2 regions of the Janthinobacterium sp. SUN120 genome follow, and region 2 is predicted to be linked to the other one. Evidence: predicted binding sites of a transcription regulator. Region 2 holds the regulator's gene; the other holds the start of a gene.
The links. The regulator LexA, encoded in region 2, represses DNA repair genes until DNA is damaged. The targets are predictions, from matches to a motif close to ACTGTATNNNNATACAGT.
Positions count from the first base shown of each region.

Region 1: a site for LexA is predicted at 7,250-7,267, ahead of O0879_RS11195 (PA0069 family radical SAM protein). Genes of this name have one in related genera too.

Region 1 covers NZ_JAPUBW010000002.1:317,683-327,989, forward strand. Annotated here, with positions in the region: gene O0879_RS11170 (sigma-54 dependent transcriptional regulator) at 1-1,394, shown strand, start outside; gene O0879_RS11175 (DUF917 domain-containing protein) at 1,369-2,589, shown strand; gene O0879_RS11180 (aspartate/glutamate racemase family protein) at 2,586-3,299, shown strand; gene O0879_RS11185 (S8 family serine peptidase) at 3,595-5,505, shown strand; gene O0879_RS11190 (hypothetical protein) at 5,660-5,836, shown strand; gene O0879_RS11195 (PA0069 family radical SAM protein) at 6,045-7,187, opposite strand; gene O0879_RS11200 (tRNA-uridine aminocarboxypropyltransferase) at 7,316-8,023, opposite strand; gene O0879_RS11205 (methyl-accepting chemotaxis protein) at 8,110-9,894, opposite strand; gene O0879_RS11210 (lipocalin family protein) at 10,159-10,307, opposite strand, start outside.
Region 2 covers NZ_JAPUBW010000002.1:537,945-548,251, forward strand. Annotated here, with positions in the region: gene O0879_RS12105 (HD family phosphohydrolase) at 1-750, opposite strand, end outside; gene O0879_RS12110 (MBL fold metallo-hydrolase) at 949-1,845, shown strand; gene O0879_RS12115 (inorganic phosphate transporter) at 1,892-2,902, opposite strand; gene O0879_RS12120 (DUF47 domain-containing protein) at 2,945-3,571, opposite strand; gene O0879_RS12125 (replicative DNA helicase) at 3,666-5,051, opposite strand; gene rplI (50S ribosomal protein L9) at 5,197-5,652, opposite strand; gene rpsR (30S ribosomal protein S18) at 5,680-5,970, opposite strand; gene priB (primosomal replication protein N) at 5,996-6,295, opposite strand; gene rpsF (30S ribosomal protein S6) at 6,316-6,705, opposite strand; gene lexA (transcriptional repressor LexA) at 6,981-7,616, shown strand; gene O0879_RS12155 (cystathionine gamma-synthase family protein) at 7,687-8,928, opposite strand; gene purF (amidophosphoribosyltransferase) at 8,972-10,307, opposite strand, start outside.

The DNA.
Region 1 (10,307 bases), 220 kb from region 2:
ACCGCAAGGTCATCGAACGCCGCGTGCATGGCGACGAGGAGCGCAGCAATTTCGCCCGCGTCTGCCTGCTGGAGGGACGCGCGCTGATCGAGGCGGCCCGCTTCAAGGAAGCCATCGAAGTGTTGCGCCGCGGCCTCACCTTGCTGGCCGCCGATGCGCATCCCTGCACCGCGCGCCGCCTGAGCTGCGACCTGCACCGCTGGCTGGCGATTTCACACCGTGGCATCAGCGGCTGGCAAAGCGCCGAAGCGCTCGCCTGCTACCAGCAGGCATTGCAGGAAGCGGCGGCGCTGGGCGACGAGGTGGAAATCACCGCCCTGCGGTTCGGCATCTGGAGCTCGCAACTGATGGCGCTGGACCTGGTGGCGGCGCGGGCAACGGCGCAAGACATGTTGCAGCGGGCGCAAGCGATAGGCGACACGGATTTGCTGTCGCAGGCCCACCTGGCCCTGGCCAACACGCTGTTCTGGCTCGGCGACTACCGCGAGACGCTGGCCTGCCTGGCGCGCGGGCACCTGCTGTGCGGCGCGGCAGCGGCCGACACGGGTGGACAGGGCCTGGACATCGCCGCGCTGTCGAGCACTTTCGAAGGCCTGTCCTGCTTCCAGAGCGGCGCCTTCCGGCGCGCGCGCGCGGTGATGGAACACCTGGCGTTGCGCGGCGGCGCCGACAACCCGCACCCCTTTCATCGCGCCATCGCGCTGCAAGGCGCCGCATGGCTGGCCTGCATGTTCGAGGACTGGGTCCGGCTGGCAAGCCTGGCGGCGGACCTGCAAACCGTCGCCAGCGAATACGGCTATCAATTCTACCTGGGGGTGGGCCAGATATTCCATGCCTGCGCATTGGCAACAGGCAACATCCATGCGCAGACCGAACAGCGCATCGCCGACGGCTACCAGCAATACATGCTGTGCGAAGGCGGCATGCTCTTCCATTCATTCCAGGCCTGGAAGCGGGGCGAACTGCTGCTGTCGGCAGGCCAGCCATTGCAAGCCCGGCAACTGCTGCACGGCGCCATCGAACTGGCGCTGGAACATGGCGAACGGGCCTATCTGGTCGAATTGCTCGACATGCATGCCCGGACGTGGATCGCGGTGGGCGACCTGGACAACGCGGAACGCGAACTGGGCAGTGCGCTGTCGACCGCCAAGGCGCTGGGCGCCGCGGCCGGCAGCCTGCTGGTGGCGACCCGCCTGGCGCAACTGCTGCTGCAGCGCGGCCGCCGGCACGAAGCACTCGATCACCTCACGCGCGCCTTGCGCGGCGTGGAACGCGACACGGCTTTTCCCCGGTTTGCCCAGGCGCTGCAGTTGCAGGCCGTCCTGGCGCAAACCATTTCCATGCCATGCCAACCTGAGGACCCGCAACATGAGCTATGTGCTGAACCACGATGACCTTGAATCGCTGTTGCTGGGCGCCTGCTTCTTCGGCAGCGGCGGCGGCGGCACGCTCGCTTCCGCGCGCAGCCTGCTGGCCCAGTTCCACGCCGGCGATTATTATCCGGACGCCCAGGTGCGCGTGGTCGGCGTCGACGAAGCCACCGCTGGCGAAACGGTCATGGTGGCTTACCTGGGTTCGCCCGTGGCGATCAATGGCGCCCATTTTCCGCAGGGCCCCGTCGACGCCGTGCTCGCCGTCAGGGAGCGCCTGGCGCTGGAAAATCGCACCTTGGCCTACCTGGCGCCGCCCGAGAGCGGCGCGCTGGGGTTTCTCGTCGCCTGCCTGGTCGCCGCCCGCCTGGGCCTGGCCGTGATCGACGCTGACGGGGCCGGCCGCGCCGTTCCCTCGCTGCCCCAGCTGACGTATGCGGCCGCGCACATCAATCCGCGCCCCGCCTTCCTCGTCAGCCAGACGGGGTTGCGCGTGGAACTCGACGTCCAGCCCAGCCAGGGCGTGAACGGCGCCCATGCCCACCAGCAAGACGTGGCAACGATCATCGACCAGATGATGCGCCCCATCGTCTCGCAGGCCGATTTCAAGCAGTTCGGCGGCCTGGCCATGTGGATCATGGCGCCGGCGGAGCTGGCCCGGGCGCTGCCCGTGCGCGGCACCCTGGGACGCGCCCTGCGCCTGGGCCGCGAACTGCAGGCAGGCCGCTTGCGCAGCGCGGAGGAAGTGGTCGATTATCTTGCGCGGCAATGCGACATGCGCGCCTGGCCATTGTTTCCACAGGGCACGTTCGTCGCCGCCGAAGTCGACTCGCGCAATGGCTTCGACCTGGGCAAGATCACCATCCGCGCGGGTGAGCGGCTTTGCACAGTCCTGTACCAGAACGAATCGCTGCTGGCCTGGGACAGCAGCCGCAGCACGCCCCTCTGCATGGCGCCCGACACCATCAGTTACTTTGTCGAGGGCGATGGCCAGGCCGTGTATTCGAATGGCGACTTGCTGCTGCCGGACGGCACGCTCAACCCGGCCTTGATGCAGCGCAAGGTGACGCTGCTGGGTCTGCAAGCCCATCCGGCATTGCGGGAACGGGACGGCCTGATACTCGACAGCTTCATGCAATTGATCAACGCCATCGGCTACCTGGGACCCTACGTGCCGCTCACGGGCAACGCCGGCGCAGCGGCAGGGAGCTCCGCATGAAGCCGCTGCGCATCTGCATCGTGGCGCCGGTGGCCACGTCCATCTACAACCAGCGCCTGCTCGACGCCATCGAGCCCGTGATGCCGCCCGATGTCGAAGTGTCCGTGCGCAATATTTCTACTGGGAACGACTGCATCGAATACCGCGTCGACTGGCTGCAAAACGGCTATCCGGTAGTGCAGCTGGCCAGGGAAATCGAACGCGAAGGCTATGACGGCATCTGGCTCAGCGACTTCGACATGTGCGGCGTGGAGGCAGCGCGCGAAGTGATCGACATCCCCATCCTCGGCGGCTTCCCGCCCGCCGCCTTTACCGCGCTGGCCCTCAGCCAGCGCCTGTCGATCATGACGATACTGCCCAGCACGCTCGCCATGCAGCAGGGCCACATGCAGACCTACGGCTTGCAGGACAGCTTCGCCTCCATCCGCTCCATCGACTGTCCCGTCGCCGACCTCGGCAAGCTGGACACGGTGGTCGAAAAAACCTTCAAGGCCGCCATGCTGGCCATACAGGAAGACGGCGCCCAGTCCATCCTGCTGGGCTGCACAGGCTTTGTCGGCGTCGCCGCGCGCGTCAGCGCGCAGCTGGAAGACGCGCTGCAGACCTATGTGCCGGTCATCGATCCGAACCAGGCAGGCTTCAGCTTCCTGGTGTCCCTCGTGCGCATGCGCCTGCGGCCCAGCCGCGCCTGCTACAGCAAGGATAGCTGAACCGCCGCACGCGCCCGCGTCACGCCATGCCGTGTCCCGGGCGCCCCCTCCCCGTCCTTGCCGCCTGCCGTTTTCGTCCATCCCGCTCAACAAGGGTGGACGATATCCGCCAACATTATTGCAACACGACAATGCAAATCCGCCCCATCCCTTGAAAATCAAGCACTTGGTCTTCTGGCACGCCCCTTGCTAAAGATCATGCTATCGGCGCTGGAGCAGCAGGCGCCGCAGCAGGCGGGCGGAGCACCTCAAGCGGTGCGCCGCACGCCCTCCAGGACCCAGCAAGGAGCACCGCGTGCCGACGACCATGGAAGTATCCACCACCCACGACAGCCTGACCAATCATGGCTTGCTGCACGGCCTGGCTGCCTTGCAAGATGGCAACACCGGCTGTGCCGACATCTGCATCGCCGTGCTCGACGGTCCCGTCGATACCAGCCATCCCTGCTTTGCCGGCGCCAGGCTGCAAACGCTCGACACACTCGCCACGGGTGCCAGCGGCAACGGCCGGGCATCGCAACACGGCACCCATGTCGCCAGTATCATCTTTGGCCAACCGGGCAGTCCCGTCACGGGCCTGGCTCCCCATTGTCGGGGCTTGATCCTGCCCATCTTTGCCGACCGCGCCGACGGCGCACTGACGCAATGCACGCAGCTCGACCTGGCCCGCGCCATCACCCAGGCCGTCGAGCACGGCGCGCACATCATCAATGTCAGCGGCGGCGAACTGTCCGACAGCGGCGCCGCCGATGGCCTGCTGCAAAAAGCCATACAGCTGTGCCATGAACGCAACGTCCTGCTGGTCGCCGCGGCGGGCAACGACGGCTGCGATTGCCTGCACATCCCCGCCTCCATCAAATACACGCTGGTCGTCGGCGCACTGGACCGGCAAGGCGCGCCCATGCCCAACAGCAACTGGGGCGAAGCCTATCGCGCGCGCGGCATCATGGCGCCCGGCACCGACATCCTCGGCGCCGCTCCCGCAGGGCGCGTGCGGCTCAGCAGCGGCACCAGCTTTGCCACCCCGATCGTCTCGGCCATCGCAGCCTTGCTGCTATGCCGGCAACACCAACATGGGGATCGTCCTGACCCTCGTGGAGTTTGCAGCGCATTGCTGCAAAGCGCAACGCGTTGCAACACCAATGGCGAGCTGGACTGTCGCCGCCTCCTGACTGGGACATTGAATGTGCCGGGCGCCACTCAACTATTATTAAAAGGGAAAATTGAAATGTCAGACGATACTGTGATTGAAGCGAGCCCAGCCAATGCCGACACTTCCGCGCAGGCGCATCCGCTCAGCATTCCCATGCTGGAAACCCCCTCCCTGGCCAACCTTGCGGGCCCTTCCGGCGCGACGCGGCAAGGCATCGCCGCTTCCGGCATCGATGCCTCCGATTGCGGCTGCGGCGGCAGCGCCAAGGGGCCAACGCTGGTGTATGCGCTGGGCAACCTGGGCGTCGACTTCGGCAGCGAAGCGCGCCGCGATTCCTTCGTCCAGGCCATGCCACCAGGCAGGGACAATCCAGGCGATCCGCAGCAATTGATCGAATTCCTGCGCGCAAAGCCATATTTCCGCCAATCATTGACCTGGACCGTCAACCTGGACGCCACGCCGATTTACGCGGTCGTCCCCGTCGGTCCGTATGCCGACATGACCTATGAACTGCTGTTCGAGGCCTATGTCGGCACCATCGATGGCCTGGTCGTCATGAATTCGTTTCCAGGCGTAATCTCGGGCGCCGCCAGGCTGATGTCCGGCCAGGTCGTTCCAGTGATCCAGCCGGCCATCCGGGGCATGTTCAGCTGGAATGTGCCGCAGTTGATCGACAGCCTGATGGCGGTGCAGGACAGCCTGGACATCAACAGCAGCAACACGGGCGCGCGCCTGGAAAACTTCCTGAACCGTATCTATTACGACTTCCGCAACCTGGGCGTCACGGGCATGGACCGCGCGCTCAACTTCTCGGCCACGAATGCCATGCAAGCGGCGGAAATGCTGGCCAAGACCACGGGCATGCAGCTCGATACCATCGTCGTGCAACAGAGTCCCGTGTGCCGCCCGGGCTCCGAGTGCTACGACATCATCATGACCTTCTTCAACCCGGAAAACCTGCAGGTAGCCAACACGGTCGCCCGCTTCGCCGTCGACGTCAGCGATGTGATACCGGTCAGCGTCGGCGCAGTGCGCTACTGGTCGCAACGCTGACGTCAACAGCATTTGAATTGTCGGGGCACGTGGGCGCAGCAATGCGTGCACGCGCTTCAGCATACGGTCGTTGGCGGGAAACGATCAGCACCGTACTTCGGTACGCACACCCATTGCCGTTGCCCGCGGCGGCGCCATCACAAGGAGTTTTAAAATGAACAATCTGCCATTGCAAGCCAAAGCCGTACAACGCAGCCCCAGCATCTCCGCCATCAGCCAGGGTATCGCCCCTTCCGGCATTCCCTGCACCCTGTGCAAAGCGGCTTGCGGCGCCTTGAGCGGCATCGCACAGCAACTCTGCCTGGCTGCTTGCGCCAGCACCGTTTGCTGATCCAGCCAGCAAGATCGAGCCGTTCCGGCTAAGCCCGGCATGCCTGCGGGCGATGAGTTTCTCGTCGCCCGCTCCCCCTGCCGGCATCCCCCACGACGGAAGCAGGACGGCGATGCGACTCGCCACCAAACCCGCCTGTTTCGCGCAGCGCACATGCCCTTGCGCGTGCCCGTGTCAACGCACAAGCGCGCGCCCCGCACTGCTTGCGCTAAAACAAATCCAGCTGCCCCGCATTACCCTTTTTTACTTTTGCACCCAGCGGCGGCACCACCAGCGGCCGGCGGAACTGCGTGCAATCGAGCTGCTTGAAGCGGCCGCCCTTGCCGTGCAAGCCCAGCCGGTGCACGGCCTTTTCAAAGCGCTGGCGGATGAGATCAGCCCACACGCCCTCGCCCCGCATGCGCGTACCGAACGCGCTGTCGTAATCCTTGCCGCCACGCATTTCGCGCACCCGGTTCATCACGCGCTGGGCCCGTTCCGGGAAGTGCGCTTCCAGCCATTGCTGGAACAGCGGGCTCACTTCCCACGGCAGGCGCAGCACCACGTAATGGGCGTGGATGGCGCCCGCGTCGCGCACGGCTTCGAGCAACTGCTCGATTTCCGGTTCCGTCACGAACGGGATGATGGGCGCGATGCTCACGCCCACGGGGATGCCCGCCTCCGTCAGGGTGCGGATGGTGCGCAGCCGCCGCGCCGGAGCGGCCGCGCGCGGTTCCAGGGTGCGCGCGATGGCCGGGTCGAGCGTGGTGACAGTGACGGCCACGGCGGCCAGGCGCCTGGCCGCCATCGGTGCCAGAATGTCGATATCGCGCTCGATCAGCGACGATTTCGTGATCAGCGCCACGGGGTGGTCGCACTCGTGCAGCACTTCCAGCACGCGCCGCGTCAGTTGCCGTTCGCGTTCGCACGGCTGATATGCATCCGTGTTCACGCCCAGGGCGATCGGTTCGGGCACATACGAGGGCTTGGCCAGTTCGCGGCGCAAGAGTTCGGGGGCGTTCACCTTGGCGTAGATGCGGCTTTCGAAGTCCAGGCCCGGCGACAGGCCCAGATAGCTGTGCGTAGGGCGGGCAAAGCAATAAATGCAACCGTGTTCGCAACCCCGGTACGGGTTCAGAGAGACGTTGAACGGCAAATCGGGCGAAGCGTTGCGCGTGAGAATGGTGCGCGCCTGCTCGTCGCTGACCTGCGTCTTCCAGGTGGGAGGCCCCGCCTCCCCGGCCGCCTCATCCATGCCGCCCACGCCCCAGCCATCATCGAAACCGCCGCGCGCGTGCACCTCGTAGCGCCCTTGCAGGTTCGACACGGCGCCGCGGCCCTTGTGGGCTTTCAGCGATTGCGGCGGCAACATGGCTTGCCCGGCGAAGCTGTCATCGTGCTCTGGAATGATTGCTTTCATGAACGGCCCCATCAACTGTATATACGTACAGTATACTATGCCGCTGCGCGGGCAAGATCAAGGGCTGGCGTGATGCCGTTTCAAGCTTTTTCACCGTGCGGCATGACATAGCTCAACTGCTGTGCGACAAAGCCGTCAAATGCCGCGATCAGGGGAACGAAGCGGGCCGCGTCCTGCTCCAACTGCATCAGGGCATAGCACGTCGCTTCCAGGGTCGATAACTGGTCTGGCGCGTGCGCCTTGCGGATCAGGTAATGGGATGCGGGCGTGTCGCGCAGGGGCAGGCGCGGCAGCTGTTGCAACGGGGGATTCAGATACAGCATCTTGCGGCTCTTGCGCCAGGTCGCGTCCAGCACCACCAGCCGCACGCGGGCAAGATCGAGCAAGCTGGCTGGATCGAGCGTCGGCGGCGGGGCGATGCCCAGCGAACGGTCGCCGGGCGTATCCGGGTACAGCAGCACGTTGTGCTTGTCGGCCAGCAATTCGGCGAGCGTATCGGCGGCAAACTGCTCGCCCGTCAGCATGCGGCTGTTCGGCAGGCTCAGGTGCAGCAGGCGGGCACTGCCCTTGGCATTGTGCACTTCCAGCGGATGCTGCAGGATCAGCACTTCCACCGCGTGGGAAACGGGGGCGATCCAGCGGCAGATGCAGCTGGAGACGGCGCGCAGGCAGGCTGGGCAGCGCGCGCGTTTGGCCGGTTCAGCCAGGGAGGACGATGCAGCGCCAGGGCTGGCGGGATGGCTGGCGGGATGGCTAGAGCTAAGGCTGGAGGTACGGCGGGTGGTCATGGCGGAGCGCGTTCGCGGCTGTCTTCAAGCCGCGATTGTAGCGCCCGCACCATGCCAAGGGGGAATCTGCGTTTAAGAATCCGTGCTTAAAACTCTTCCCATTCGTCGGCGCCCGAGGCCACCGGCGTCTTCGGCGTGCGTGCGCGCACCGCGTCCGCTTGCGCCGCCTTGTCCGGCGAGGTCGCGGTCACGGCGGGTGCTGGCGCGCGGGATGCTGGCGCGCGTCCCATGGCGGGCTGCGTGGCGGGCCGCATGGCAGCTCGCGTGGCAGCCGCTACTGGCGCAGACGCCGTCACGGACGGGCTGCTACGGGCGGCAGCATATTGCTGCGTGGCATCGAGCTTGAACACGCCCACGACCTCGGCCAGCCTGGCCGCCTGTTCCTGCATGGATTCGGCCGCCGCGGCCGCTTCTTCCACCAGGGCCGCGTTTTGCTGCGTCACCTGGTCCATCTGGCCGATGGCCTGGTTGACTTGTTCGATGCCGGCGCGCTGTTCATCGCTGGCGTCGGTGATCTGGTTCATGATCTGCGTCACGTGGCTGATGCTTTGCACGATCTCGTCCATGGTGCGGCCCGCCTTGTCCACCAGTTGCGAACCGGCCTCGACCTTTTGCACGGAATCGTCGATCAAGCCCTTGATTTCCTTGGCCGCCGCGCTGGAGCGCTGCGCCAGGTTGCGCACTTCGGAGGCCACGACGGCAAAACCGCGGCCCTGCTCACCGGCCCTGGCCGCTTCCACGGCCGCGTTCAGGGCCAGGATATTCGTCTGGAAGGCGATGGCGTCGATGACGCTGATGATGTCGACAATCTTGCGCGAGGAATCGTTGATCGAGCCCATGGTGCTGACCACTTCCGACACCACCACGCCGCCCTTGCTGGCTATCTGCGAGGCGTCGATGGCCAGCTGGTTGGCGCTGCGCGCATTGTCCGCATTGAGTTTCACGGTGGAGGTCAGCTCTTCCATGGACGACGCCGTCTCTTCCAGCGAGCTGGCCTGCTCTTCCGTGCGTGACGACAAGTCCAGGTTACCGGCGGCAATTTCGCTCGACGCCGTGCTGATCGATTCGGTACCGGCGCGCACCTGGCCCACGATACTCACCAGTTTATCGTTCATGTTTTTCAGCGCATGCATCAATTGCCCCGTCTCATCGCGGCTTTCCACGACGATATGGCTGGTCAGGTCGCCAGCGGAAACGGCTTCCGCCACCTCGACGGCACGCGTGATGGGACGCGTGATCGAGCGCGTGATCCAGTAGGCGCAGGCGATGCCCAGCAAGATGGCCACCACGCCCAGCGAGATCAGCAGCATGCGGCCATTTTCGTAGCGCGAACGGATTTGCGCGGCCGTTTCATCGAGCAATTTGGCTTCTAGCAATTCCAGCTTCTTCAGCGACGCCAGGTAGATGTCGCGCTTGACGGCCATGTCGCCTTCGTACAGGCGCTTGCCCAGTTCCAGGTCGCCCGCATTCTTGGCCTTGAACACATTCTTGCGCACTTCCGTGTAGGCCTTGCGCGTGCTCAACACTTCCTGGTACAGCGCCTGCTCGTCCGTGTTCAGCTCGCTCTTGCCGATATCGTTCTGGATTTCCGTGGCGCGTGCAGACGAGACCGCCATTTCCTGTTCAAACTGCTTCTGGTGTTCGGGATCGCTGACTTTCCAGGCGGCCGCCGTGCGCGCCGCGTTGACCTCGATGACCTTGGTCCACTCGGCGATCAGGCGCTCATTGCGCACCTTGACGTTGACGAGCGCATCGGTTTCCTTGCTGGCGCTTTGCATCTGCACGATGCCCACCACGGTCAGGCTGGTCAACAGGAACAGGACGGCGGCAAAACCGCCACCGAGACGTACGCCGATTTTGAGGTTTTTCATTGCGTGATTCCTATCTGAAGAAAACGATGCACAGACGCCACGAAACCGACCTACTGCTACGTACCAATATAGCAGGCATCTGCCGTGCGGCAATCACGAGCGGTGGCGCAACGCGAACGTCGCCACCGGAATGGCAGCGCGCCGCAGCGCACTACTTTGGAGCAGATTGTGAGTGAATCAGAGTGGTATTGCAAGAAATAACATGCAGAAAAGCAACAACCAGAAGGCGCTTTGCCGCCACGAACGGGCGGCAGGCAAGCAAGGTCAGTTTTGCTTCACATAGATCAATTTTGACGTATCAAAACCCAGGCCGCCGGCTTTCTCGATCAGGCGCTGCTGCAAGGCAGGGTCCATGGTGGGCGTGCGCGACAACAGCCAGAAGTACGACTTGTCCGGGCCGCTGATCATGGAAT
Region 2 (10,307 bases):
CCCCGTTTGCGTGGCGTGCGCGGCGTCCGCCAGCAGCATCGTCAGCTCGGGCACGAACTGGCAGTGGCGACCCGTGTACGGCGACTTTTCATCGATGCCGATATTGATCAGGGTAACGAGCGATTCGAGCAGCTCTTCCAGCTGCGAAATGAGCAATTGATTCGTCAGCGCCACGCCTGCCTGGGCGGCCAGCGCCTCGATGAAGCGCTGGTCGGTGGAGGAAAAGGCGCGCACCTGGCCCGTCTCGCCATCCTTGGCATTGACCAGTTGCAGTACGCCGATCAGGTCGCCCTCGTGGTCGCTCATGGGCACCGTCAGGATCGATTGCGTGTGGTAACCGTGGTGGCGGTCGAACTCGCGCATGCCGGAAAAATTGAAGCCCTCGTCGCGATACACGTCGGCGATATTCACGCTGCGGCGCAGGTTCGCCGCATACGCGGCCACCGACGCCAGGTTCGGCTGGCCGACATCGTCAAACAGGGGCACGCCAGGCAAGCCCATGTCGGCGCCCTGCGCGATGCCCAGGCTGTCGTTGACGCTGATGTCGAACGCCAGCTGGCGGCCCCCGGCCATGGGCCGGTACAGGGTGGCGCCATCGGCGCCGCTCATGCTTTTTGCCAGCAGCACGATGCGCTGCAACAGCGCGCCGATATCGTGCCCTTCGCCGCCCAGGCCATGGCCAAGCGCGACACTGAGTTCGGTCAATTGCTCCAGTCTGTGGGCGATTTTCTCAGGGTGCAACTGAGGCATGTTGGTGGCAATCAGGTAATGGGCAAGCAAAAAAGGGGAAGTCGGCAAGCGCCAGTGTAACGGCCACCCTGCGCACTGTACATTACTTAGTTGCAACAAATTGAAATAACTTGCCGTATTGCAACACGCATAAATGTTGCCGCTAATCTCATTAATTAGAATAGAATCAACAATAATTACACCGTAACAAGGTACTGAATGAAATTCACGTTCAGGGGCGTGCGCGGCTCCATCCCCTCTCCCGGCCCGCGCACGGCGCGCTATGGCGGCAACACCACGTGCATCGAAGTACGCACCGACAACGATAGCCTGATCATCCTCGATGCGGGCAGCGGCATCTTCTCGCTGGCGCAGCAACTGCCGCCGGGCGAGCCCGTCGACGCGCACGTCTTCATCACGCACAGCCACTGGGACCACATCCACGGCCTGCCCATGTTTTCGCCCCTGTTCGTGGCCGGCAACCGCATGCGCCTGCATGGCGCCTTTGACGCCATCAGCGGGCGCGGCATCGAGCACGTGATGGCGGTGCAGCTGCAAGGCAGCTATTTTCCTGTCAGCGAAGCGGCCATGGCGGCCAGCATCGAGTACCGCACCCTGGCGCCCGGCGAAGCCGTCGAGGTGGATGGCGCGCGCGTGCGCGGCGCGGAAATGAACCACCCAGTCGTCAATCTCGGCTACCGCATCGACTGCGGCGGCGCCGCGCTGTTTTTCAGCGGCGACCATGAACCGTTCTACAACCTGCATCCGCCCGGCCATGCCGAGCACGCGGCCTGCGCGGCGCGCAATGCGCAGCGCCAGGCCGGCATCGATGCGCTAGTCGCCGGCGTCGATGCGCTGATCATGGATTGCTCGTACACGCGCGAGGAATACCCGGGAAAGCAGGGCTGGGGCCACGGCACCTTCGACGCCGCCTTCGACCTCGCCCTGCGCTGCGGCGCGCGGCGCCTGTACTGCACCCACCACGAACCGACCCGCAGCGACGAGCAGCTGGAAGCCGTGTTTGCCGACGTGATGGGGCGCTACAGCAGCCGCCTCAATGGCCTGCAAGTGTTCCTTGCCTACGAGGGGCTGACGGTGGAACTGGCCGGCGCATAAAAAAAGGGAGCCGCGAGGCTCCCTTTTTACTGGCGTTGGCTATCCATTACATGATGTGGTGGCCAATCCACCACGCGACTGCTGCGACGAAGGCCGACGCGGGAATCGTGAAGATCCAGGCCCAGACGATATTGCCCGCCACGCCCCAGCGTACGGCCGACATTTTTTGCGACGAGCCGACGCCGACGATGGCGCCCGTGATGGTGTGCGTGGTCGACACGGGAATGCCCAGCGCCGTCGAGACGAACAGGGTGATCGCGCCGCCCGTTTCGGCGCAGAAGCCGCCGACCGGTTTCAACTTGGTGATCTTCTGACCCATGGTCTTGACGATGCGCCAGCCACCGAACAGGGTGCCGAAGCTGATGGCCGTGTAGCACGAAATGATGACCCACATCGGCGGCATGGCATCGGCCGCGCTCGAGTAGCCGGCGGCGATCAGCAGCATCCAGATGATGCCGATGGTTTTTTGCGCATCGTTGCCGCCGTGGCCCAGGCTGTAGGCGGCGGCCGATACCAGCTGCAGGCGGCGGAACCACTTGTCGACCTTGCGCGGCGTCGAACGCACGAAGATCCACGACACGAGCAGCATCATGATGGAACCGAATACAAAGCCCAGCACCGGTGCGATCACGATGAAGGCCACCGTTTTCCACAGACCGGCCGCGACCAGCGCGCCCGTGCCGGACTTGGCGACGGCGGCGCCCACCAGGCCGCCGATCAGCGCGTGCGAGGACGACGAAGGAATCCCGTAGTACCAGGTAAACAAATTCCAGAAGATGGCGCCCATCAGCGCGCCGAAGATCACGTACTGGTCGATCACCGCCGGGTCGATTGTTCCCTTTCCCACCGTGGCGGCCACGGTCAGCTGGTGGAACACGAAGATGGCGACGAAGTTGAACGTGGCGGCCATGGCAACCGCGGTCTGCGGTTTCAATACGCCCGTCGAGACCACCGTGGCGATCGCGTTGGCGGCATCGTGGAAGCCGTTCATGAAGTCAAACAGCAGTGCGAGGACGATCAACAGGCCTAGCACGTAGATGCTGATTTGTATGGTCATTGTAGTTTCTTTTCTGATTCTGGTTCAGGACAGGCCCAACGCTTACGCGTTTTCGACGATGATGCCTTCGATAATATTGGACACATCTTCGCAACGGTCGGTCACGGTTTCCAGAATTTCGTAGATCGCTTTCAGCTTGATCAGGTTGCGCACGTCCGGCTCGTCGCGGAACAGCTTGGACATGGCGGCGCGCATCACGTGGTCGGCGTCCGATTCCAGGCGGTCGATCTCTTCGCAGATGGCGACGATCTTGCGCGAGTTGTCCATGTTGTGCAGCATGGCGACGGCGTCGCGCACTTTTTCGGTACAGGCCAGTACCAGTTCGGCCAAGCGCTTGGCTTCCGGCGTGACGGCCTTCAGGTCGTACAGCGAGACGGTTTGCGCCGCATCTTCCAGCAGGTCGAGGATATCGTCCTGGCGCGTGATCAGCTGATGGATGTCATCGCGGTCGATCGGCGTGATGAAGGTCTTGTGCAGCATTTCCACGGTGGCGTAGGTGACTTTGTCCGCCTGTTTCTCGATGCTTTCGATCGCATGCACGCGGTTTTCCAGGTCATCGAAATTGGTCATCAGGCCGAGCATCTCTTTGGCGCCCTTGACGCACAATTCCGCGTGCTGGTTAAACAATTCAAAAAACTTGCCCTCAGTGGGCATCAAGCGTCCAAACATGTCATTCTCCGTTAAGCATTGAGTCGTGTTATTTACTACAGAAAGCCGCCCCTTTTGATGAAGGGGCGGCCAATGGAATATCAGTGCTGCTGTGTTAGTCGCCTTGGTAAAGCGCCAGGCCACCACTGTAATTGCCAAATTTGGTGTACTGCCCCATGAAGGTGAGGCGGATGCTGCCGATTGGACCGTTACGTTGTTTACCGATGATGATTTCGGCCGTTCCCTTGTCCGGCGAGTCGGGGTTATACACCTCGTCGCGGTAAATGAACAGGATCACGTCGGCATCCTGCTCAATAGCGCCCGATTCGCGCAAGTCGGACATGACAGGACGTTTGTTCGGGCGTTGCTCCAGCGAGCGGTTCAGCTGGGACAGCGCAATCACGGGGCAACCGAGTTCTTTCGCCAGGCCTTTCAAGCCCCGTGAAATCTCGGAAATCTCCGTGGCGCGGTTGTCGCCCGGCGTATTGGCCGACATCAGCTGCAAGTAATCGACGATGATCAGGCCCAGCTTGCCGCATTGACGCGACAAACGGCGCGATCGGGCGCGCAACTCGATGGAATTCAAGGCCGGCGTTTCATCGATGTACAACTGCGCGTCGTTCATCTTCTGGATCGCATTCGTCAGGCGCGGCCAGTCTTCGTCGTTCAGGCGGCCCGTGCGCAGGCGATGCTGGTCGAGCTGTCCGACGGAGCCGAGCATACGCATGGCCAGCTGGGCGCCGCCCATCTCCATCGAGAACACGGCCACGGGCAAGCCGCTGTCGATGGCCACGTTTTCGCCGATGTTGACGGAAAACGCCGTCTTGCCCATCGACGGACGGCCCGCCACGATCACCAGGTCGCCCGGCTGCAGACCGGAAGTCATGCGGTCGAGGTCGATGAAACCGGTGGGCACGCCCGTGATTTCACTCTGGTTGTCGCGGCTGTACAGTTCGTCGATGCGCTCGACTACCTGCGTCAGCAAGGGCTGGATGGCGGTCCAGCCCTGGGCGCCGCGCGCGCCCTCTTCGGCGATGGCGAAAATCTTCGATTCGGCCTCGTCAAGCATCTGCTTGACTTCCTTGCCCTGCGGGCTGAAAGCCGTGCCGGAGATATCGTCGGCGACGGTAATGAGTTTACGCAGCACGCCGCGGTCGCGCACGATCTCGGCGTAGCGCCGGATGTTCGCGGCCGATGGCGTGTTTTGCGCCATGGCGTTCAGGTAAGCGAGTCCGCCCACATCATCGGCCTTGCCGAGCTGGGTCAGGGTTTCAAAAACAGTAATGACATCGGCTGGCTTGGAAGCGTTAACCATCTTGACGATTTGCTCGAAGATGATGCGATGGTCATAGCGATAGAAATCCTCCGCATGCATGAAGTCGGCGATGCGGTCATATGCGGCATTGTCGCGCAGCAGACCACCGATAACGGATTGTTCTGCTTCGATCGAATGCGGCGGAATACGGAGGGAATCCAGTTGCGGATCAGAGGGGGCGTTCATGGCGCGAATTATACCCGCTTCGGCGTGCTGGCAAAAATAAAGGGCTGAAATTGAGCGAAAAAAAGGCCACAAAAAAGCCGGGCGAACCCGGCTTTTCATAGTGCTTTACAGTACGGTAGCGCTTGCGGGCCAGGCCCGCAGACGATTACGCGTTCGCGTCTGGAACGACAGCGATAACAACTTCCACAACCACGTCGGTATGCAGAGCAACCGAAACGTTGTGCTCGCCAACGATCTTCAGCGGGCCGGTAGGCATGCGGATTTGTGCTTTTTCAACAGCAAAACCTTGCTTGGTCAGCGCTTCAGCGATGTCGAAGTTGGTGACGGAACCGAACAGACGGCCATCAACACCAGCTTTTTGAGCAACTTGAACGGTCAGGCCGCTCAGTTTTTCGCCCTGGGCTTGCGATGCGGCCAGTTTAGCGGCAGCAGCTTTTTCCAGTTCGGCGCGCTTGACTTCGAATTCAGCCACAGCGGTTGCCGTAGCACGACGTGCCAGGCGTTGCGGGATCAGGAAGTTACGTGCGTAACCGTCTTTGACTTTGACGACTTCGCCGAGGTTACCGACGTTAACAACTTTTTCTAACAGAATGATTTGCATAGTTCTTCTCCAGGAATATCTGACCGATTAAGCGTGGTGCAGATCGGTGTATGGCAGCAGCGCGAGGAAGCGAGCGCGCTTGATTGCGGTGTCAACTTGGCGCTGGTAATGCGCTTTGGTACCGGTCAGGCGTGCTGGCATGATCTTGCCGTTTTCTTGGACGAAGTCTTTCAGCGTGTCGACGTCTTTGTAGTCGACTTGCTCAACGTGAGCTGCGGTGAAGCGGCAGAACTTCTTGCGTTTGAACAACGGGTTTTGCTGTTTGCGTTTTTCTTTAAGCTTGAGCTTATTTTTGTCGAACTTTTTACCGAATGCCATGTCAGGCTCCTGTATCTAAAATGCGCTAGTCAGAATTGACTGCACTAAAATCAATGATGTGAAACACCAAACTCTTGCTGTTGCGGCTCTTCCTGGCCAGGAAACCCGTGAACTGATACACCCCGCCCAAGCTTGCCTGGCTGAACCGGCCTGAGATTTCGCCAGCGGCTAGCGCGGCAACATCAAACTCGGTCAAACGGGCAATTCCTGCTTCCATCTGCTGCGAACTGTGTTGCAATACTGCATTCACAATCGGCAGCCCTGCCGGGGTATAGCGCAATATTTCGCGCTCGGCAATGATGGCGGTTACTTGTAGCTGGTTCAGCGCACGATCCTGGTCAAGAATTAAGCTGCTGCTGCGGCTGGAGCGGCTGCTGGTGCTTCGGTGCGGTGGCTTTTGGCCGCGTCTTCGCGTTGTACCGATTTCATCATCGGCGAAGGAGCTGTTTCAGCTTTCTTCATTTTAACGGTCAGGTGACGCAACACGGCATCATTGAATTTGAATGCTGTTTCCAACTCGACCAGGGTCTCGTTGTCGCATTCGATGTTCAGGCAGATGTAGTGTGCTTTAGGCAGCTTTTGGATCGAGTAAGCCATTTGACGGCGACCCCAATCTTCCACGCGGTGAACCGAACCGCCGCGGGTGGTTACGCTGGCTTTGTAGCGTTCGATCATCGCGGGCACTTGCTCGCTTTGGTCCGGATGGACGATAAAGACTATTTCATAATGACGCATGCAAACTCCTTCAGGTCGGATTGATAATCGCCCACCCCGGCGTCAAGACGGGTGTGGGAAGGTCAGCCGAAGATTATAACCGCCTTTTGCAAACGTTTCAATCATTCCTTCCACATGGGCCCGAAAAGCCCGCGCGCCACTGTGCCTTCCGCCCGTGGACAAGTATTTCTTGCGAAATTCGCCCAAAACACGGAAATCCCCTTGCATAGTGGGCGATACTGTACAAAAATACAGACTGTTCATATAGACAGCATTTTAGTATGCACCCACCGCTCATGATCAAGCTGACAGCACGACAAGAACAAATCCTGAACCTGATCAAGGACGCGATTGAAAACACGGGCTTCCCTCCCACCCGTGCCGAAATCGCCAATGAACTGGGTTTCAAATCGGCCAACGCGGCCGAAGAGCATTTGCAGGCCCTGGCCCGCAAGGGCGCGATCGAGATTTCGCCCGGCACCTCGCGCGGCATCCGCCTGATCGGCGCAGCCGCCGAAGCGCTGCCGTCGAGGGTGCCGGCAGCGCTGCTGATGTCGCTGCCCCTGATCGGCCGGGTAGCGGCCGGTTCGCCCATCCTGGCGCAGGAAAACCTGGAAGCGAGCTACAACGTCGACCCGGCCCTGTTTTCGGCCAAGCCCGACTTCCTGCTGAAGGTGCGCGGCTGGTCCATGCGCGACGCCGGCATCATGGATGGCGATTTGTTGGCTGTCAAGAAGGTCGACAGCGCCAAGAATGGCCAGATCGTCGTGGCCCGCATCGGCGACGAAGTGACCGTCAAGCGCTACAAGAAGACGGGTTCCGTCATCGAATTGCTACCGGAAAACCCGGACTTCAAGGTGATTACCGTGTCGCCGGAAGATGAGTTTGCACTGGAAGGGCTGGCTGTCGGCCTGATGCGCAGCTGGCATTAAATCACTGCAGCTAAAGAAAGGGCCGCAACAGCATGACTGTTGCGGCCCTTTCTACATACTGCGCGGCTGTTTAGGCGTCCAGCGCATTTTTGAAGTCATCCAGTAAATCGGCCTCATCCTCGATACCGACGGAGACGCGGATCAGGGATTCGGCGATGCCCATGCTGGCGCGCCGCTCGGCACCCATCTCATAGAAAATCGTGTGGGCGACGGGAATGACCAGGGTGCGCGTGTCGCCGAGATTGCTCGCTGGAATGGCAAGATTGAGACGGTTGAGGAAATCGAAGCAATCGATGCCGTCCTTTAATTCAAAGCTGAACAGCGAGCCATAGCTGCGGAACAAGTCCGTCGCCAGCGCGTGCTGCGGGTGCGACGCCAAACCCGGGTAATGCACGGCCGCCACTCTCGGGTCCGCCTGCAGCATGGTGGCCAGCGCCAGGGCGTTCGAACAGGTGCGGTCCATGCGCAAGGCCATGGTTTCCGCGCCGACGGCGATATGGTGCGCCGCTTCCGGCCCCAGGGACGCGCCGAAGTCGCGCAAGGCCTTGGCGCGGATTTGCGCGATGCCCCACTGTGCGGGCGCCGCCTTCTTGTAATTCTCGAAGATGTTCGGATACTGCGTCCAGTCGAACACGCCCGTGTCCGTCAAGCTGCCGCCCAGCGCATTGCCGTGGCCGCCGATGGATTTCGTCAAGGCATTGACCACCAGGCCCGCGCCCACGGCTTTCGGACGGAACAGGTATGGCGTCGTCATCGTATTGTCGACAATGTACAAGATGCCCTTCTCGCGGCACAAGTCGCCGATTTTCTTCAGGTCGGCGATCTGCGTGCGCGGATTGGCAATAGTTTCCACGAAAACAATCCGCGTGGCCGGCGTGATGGCGGCAGCCACATTGGCCACGTCGGTGGCGTCGACGAACGACACGGCGATGCCCTGCCCCGTCACCGTTTGCCACAGGCTGTTGGTGTTGCCAAACAAAAAGGCCGACGATACGACATGGTCGCCCGCGCGCAGCAAGGATTGCACCACGGCACCGATGGCGCCCATGCCGGTGGCGAAGCACAGGGTCGCCACGCCGTCTTCCATCTTGTTGACCTTGTCTTCCAGCGCGGAAACGGTCGGATTGCCCTGACGGCCATAGCGGAAACCCGGTTCCTTGCCCTGGAACACGGAAGCGAGCTGGCGCGCATCGGCGTAACCAAAGGCAACGGAAGTGTGCACGGGCTTGTGCAGGGAGCCATGTTCGATGCCCTTGCGGCGGTCGTTATGCAGGATGGTGGTGGTAAAGCCGTAGTTTTTTTTATCGTTCATGATCGCGGAGAAAAAAATGCCCGGCATCGGCCGGGCAGCTTACTTATGCTTCTGTTGTCGCCAGGTTCAGGTTCAGCTGGGAACGCGGCGTATCTTCGGGCGCTGCCGCCTTCGGATGGTGACGCGCATATTCCAGGCGGTCCAGGTATTCCTGCGATACGTCGCCCGTCACGTACACGCCATCGAAGCACGAAGCCTCGAAGTTGGTCAGAGCCGGGTTGACGTCGGCGATAGCCTGTTTCAGCGCGCCGATATCCTGGTACACGAGGTAATCGGCCGTGATTTCACGGCACACTTCTTCCGTCGTGCGGCCGTAGGCGATCAGTTCGTCGCGCGTCGGCATGTCGATGCCGTACACGTTCGGGTAAATCACCGGTGGCGCGGCCGAAGCGAAGATGACCTTCGTCGCGCCCGCTTCGCGCGCCATCTGCACGATTTCACGGCTGGTGGTGCCGCGCACGATGGAATCGTCGACCAGCAGCACCACTTTATCCTTGAATTCGGACGGAATCGCGTTGAGCTTCTGGCGCACGGACTTCTTGCGCGCCGCCTGGCCCGGCATGATGAAGGTGCGGCCGATGTAGCGGTTCTTGATGAAGCCTTCGCGGTATTCGATGTTCAGCGCCATGGCCAGCTGGATGGCAGCCGGACGCGAGGAATCGGGAATCGGCATGACCACGTCGATATGCACGCCAGGCAATTCGGCGCGGATCTTTTCAGCCAGGTACTCGCCCATTTTCAGGCGCGTAGCGTACACGGAGGCGCCGTCGATGACGGAATCGGGACGGGCCAGGTAGACGAACTCGAATACGCACGGGTTCAGGCTGGCATTGTCGGCGCACTGGGCGCTGTGCAATTGCTTGTCAGCATCGATGAAGACGGCTTCGCCGGGACCGATATCGCGCACGAAGCGGAAGCCCATGCCTTCCAGGGCCACGGATTCGGAAGCGATCAGGTATTCGGGACCCTGTTCCGTTTCATTGATGCCCAGGCACAGCGGACGGATGCCATGCGGGTCGCGGAAGGCCAGCAAGCCCACGCCGGCGATTTGCGCGACGGCAGCGTAGCCGCCCTTGACGCGGCGGTTCAGCACGGTAACGGCCTTGAAGATGGCTTCCGGGTCCAGGTTCAGGCCCGTCGTCGCTTCCTGGATTTCATGCGCCAGCACGTTGAGCAGCACTTCCGAATCGGAATCGGTATTGATGTGGCGGCGGTCGTTCTTGAACATTTCCAGCTTCAACTGTTCCCAGTTGGTCAGGTTGCCATTGTGCGCCAGGGTGATGCCGAACGGCGCATTCACATAGAACGGCTGTGCTTCCTCTTCGCTCGACGAACCGGCCGTCGGGTAGCGGCAATGGCCGATGCCCGTCGTGCCTTGC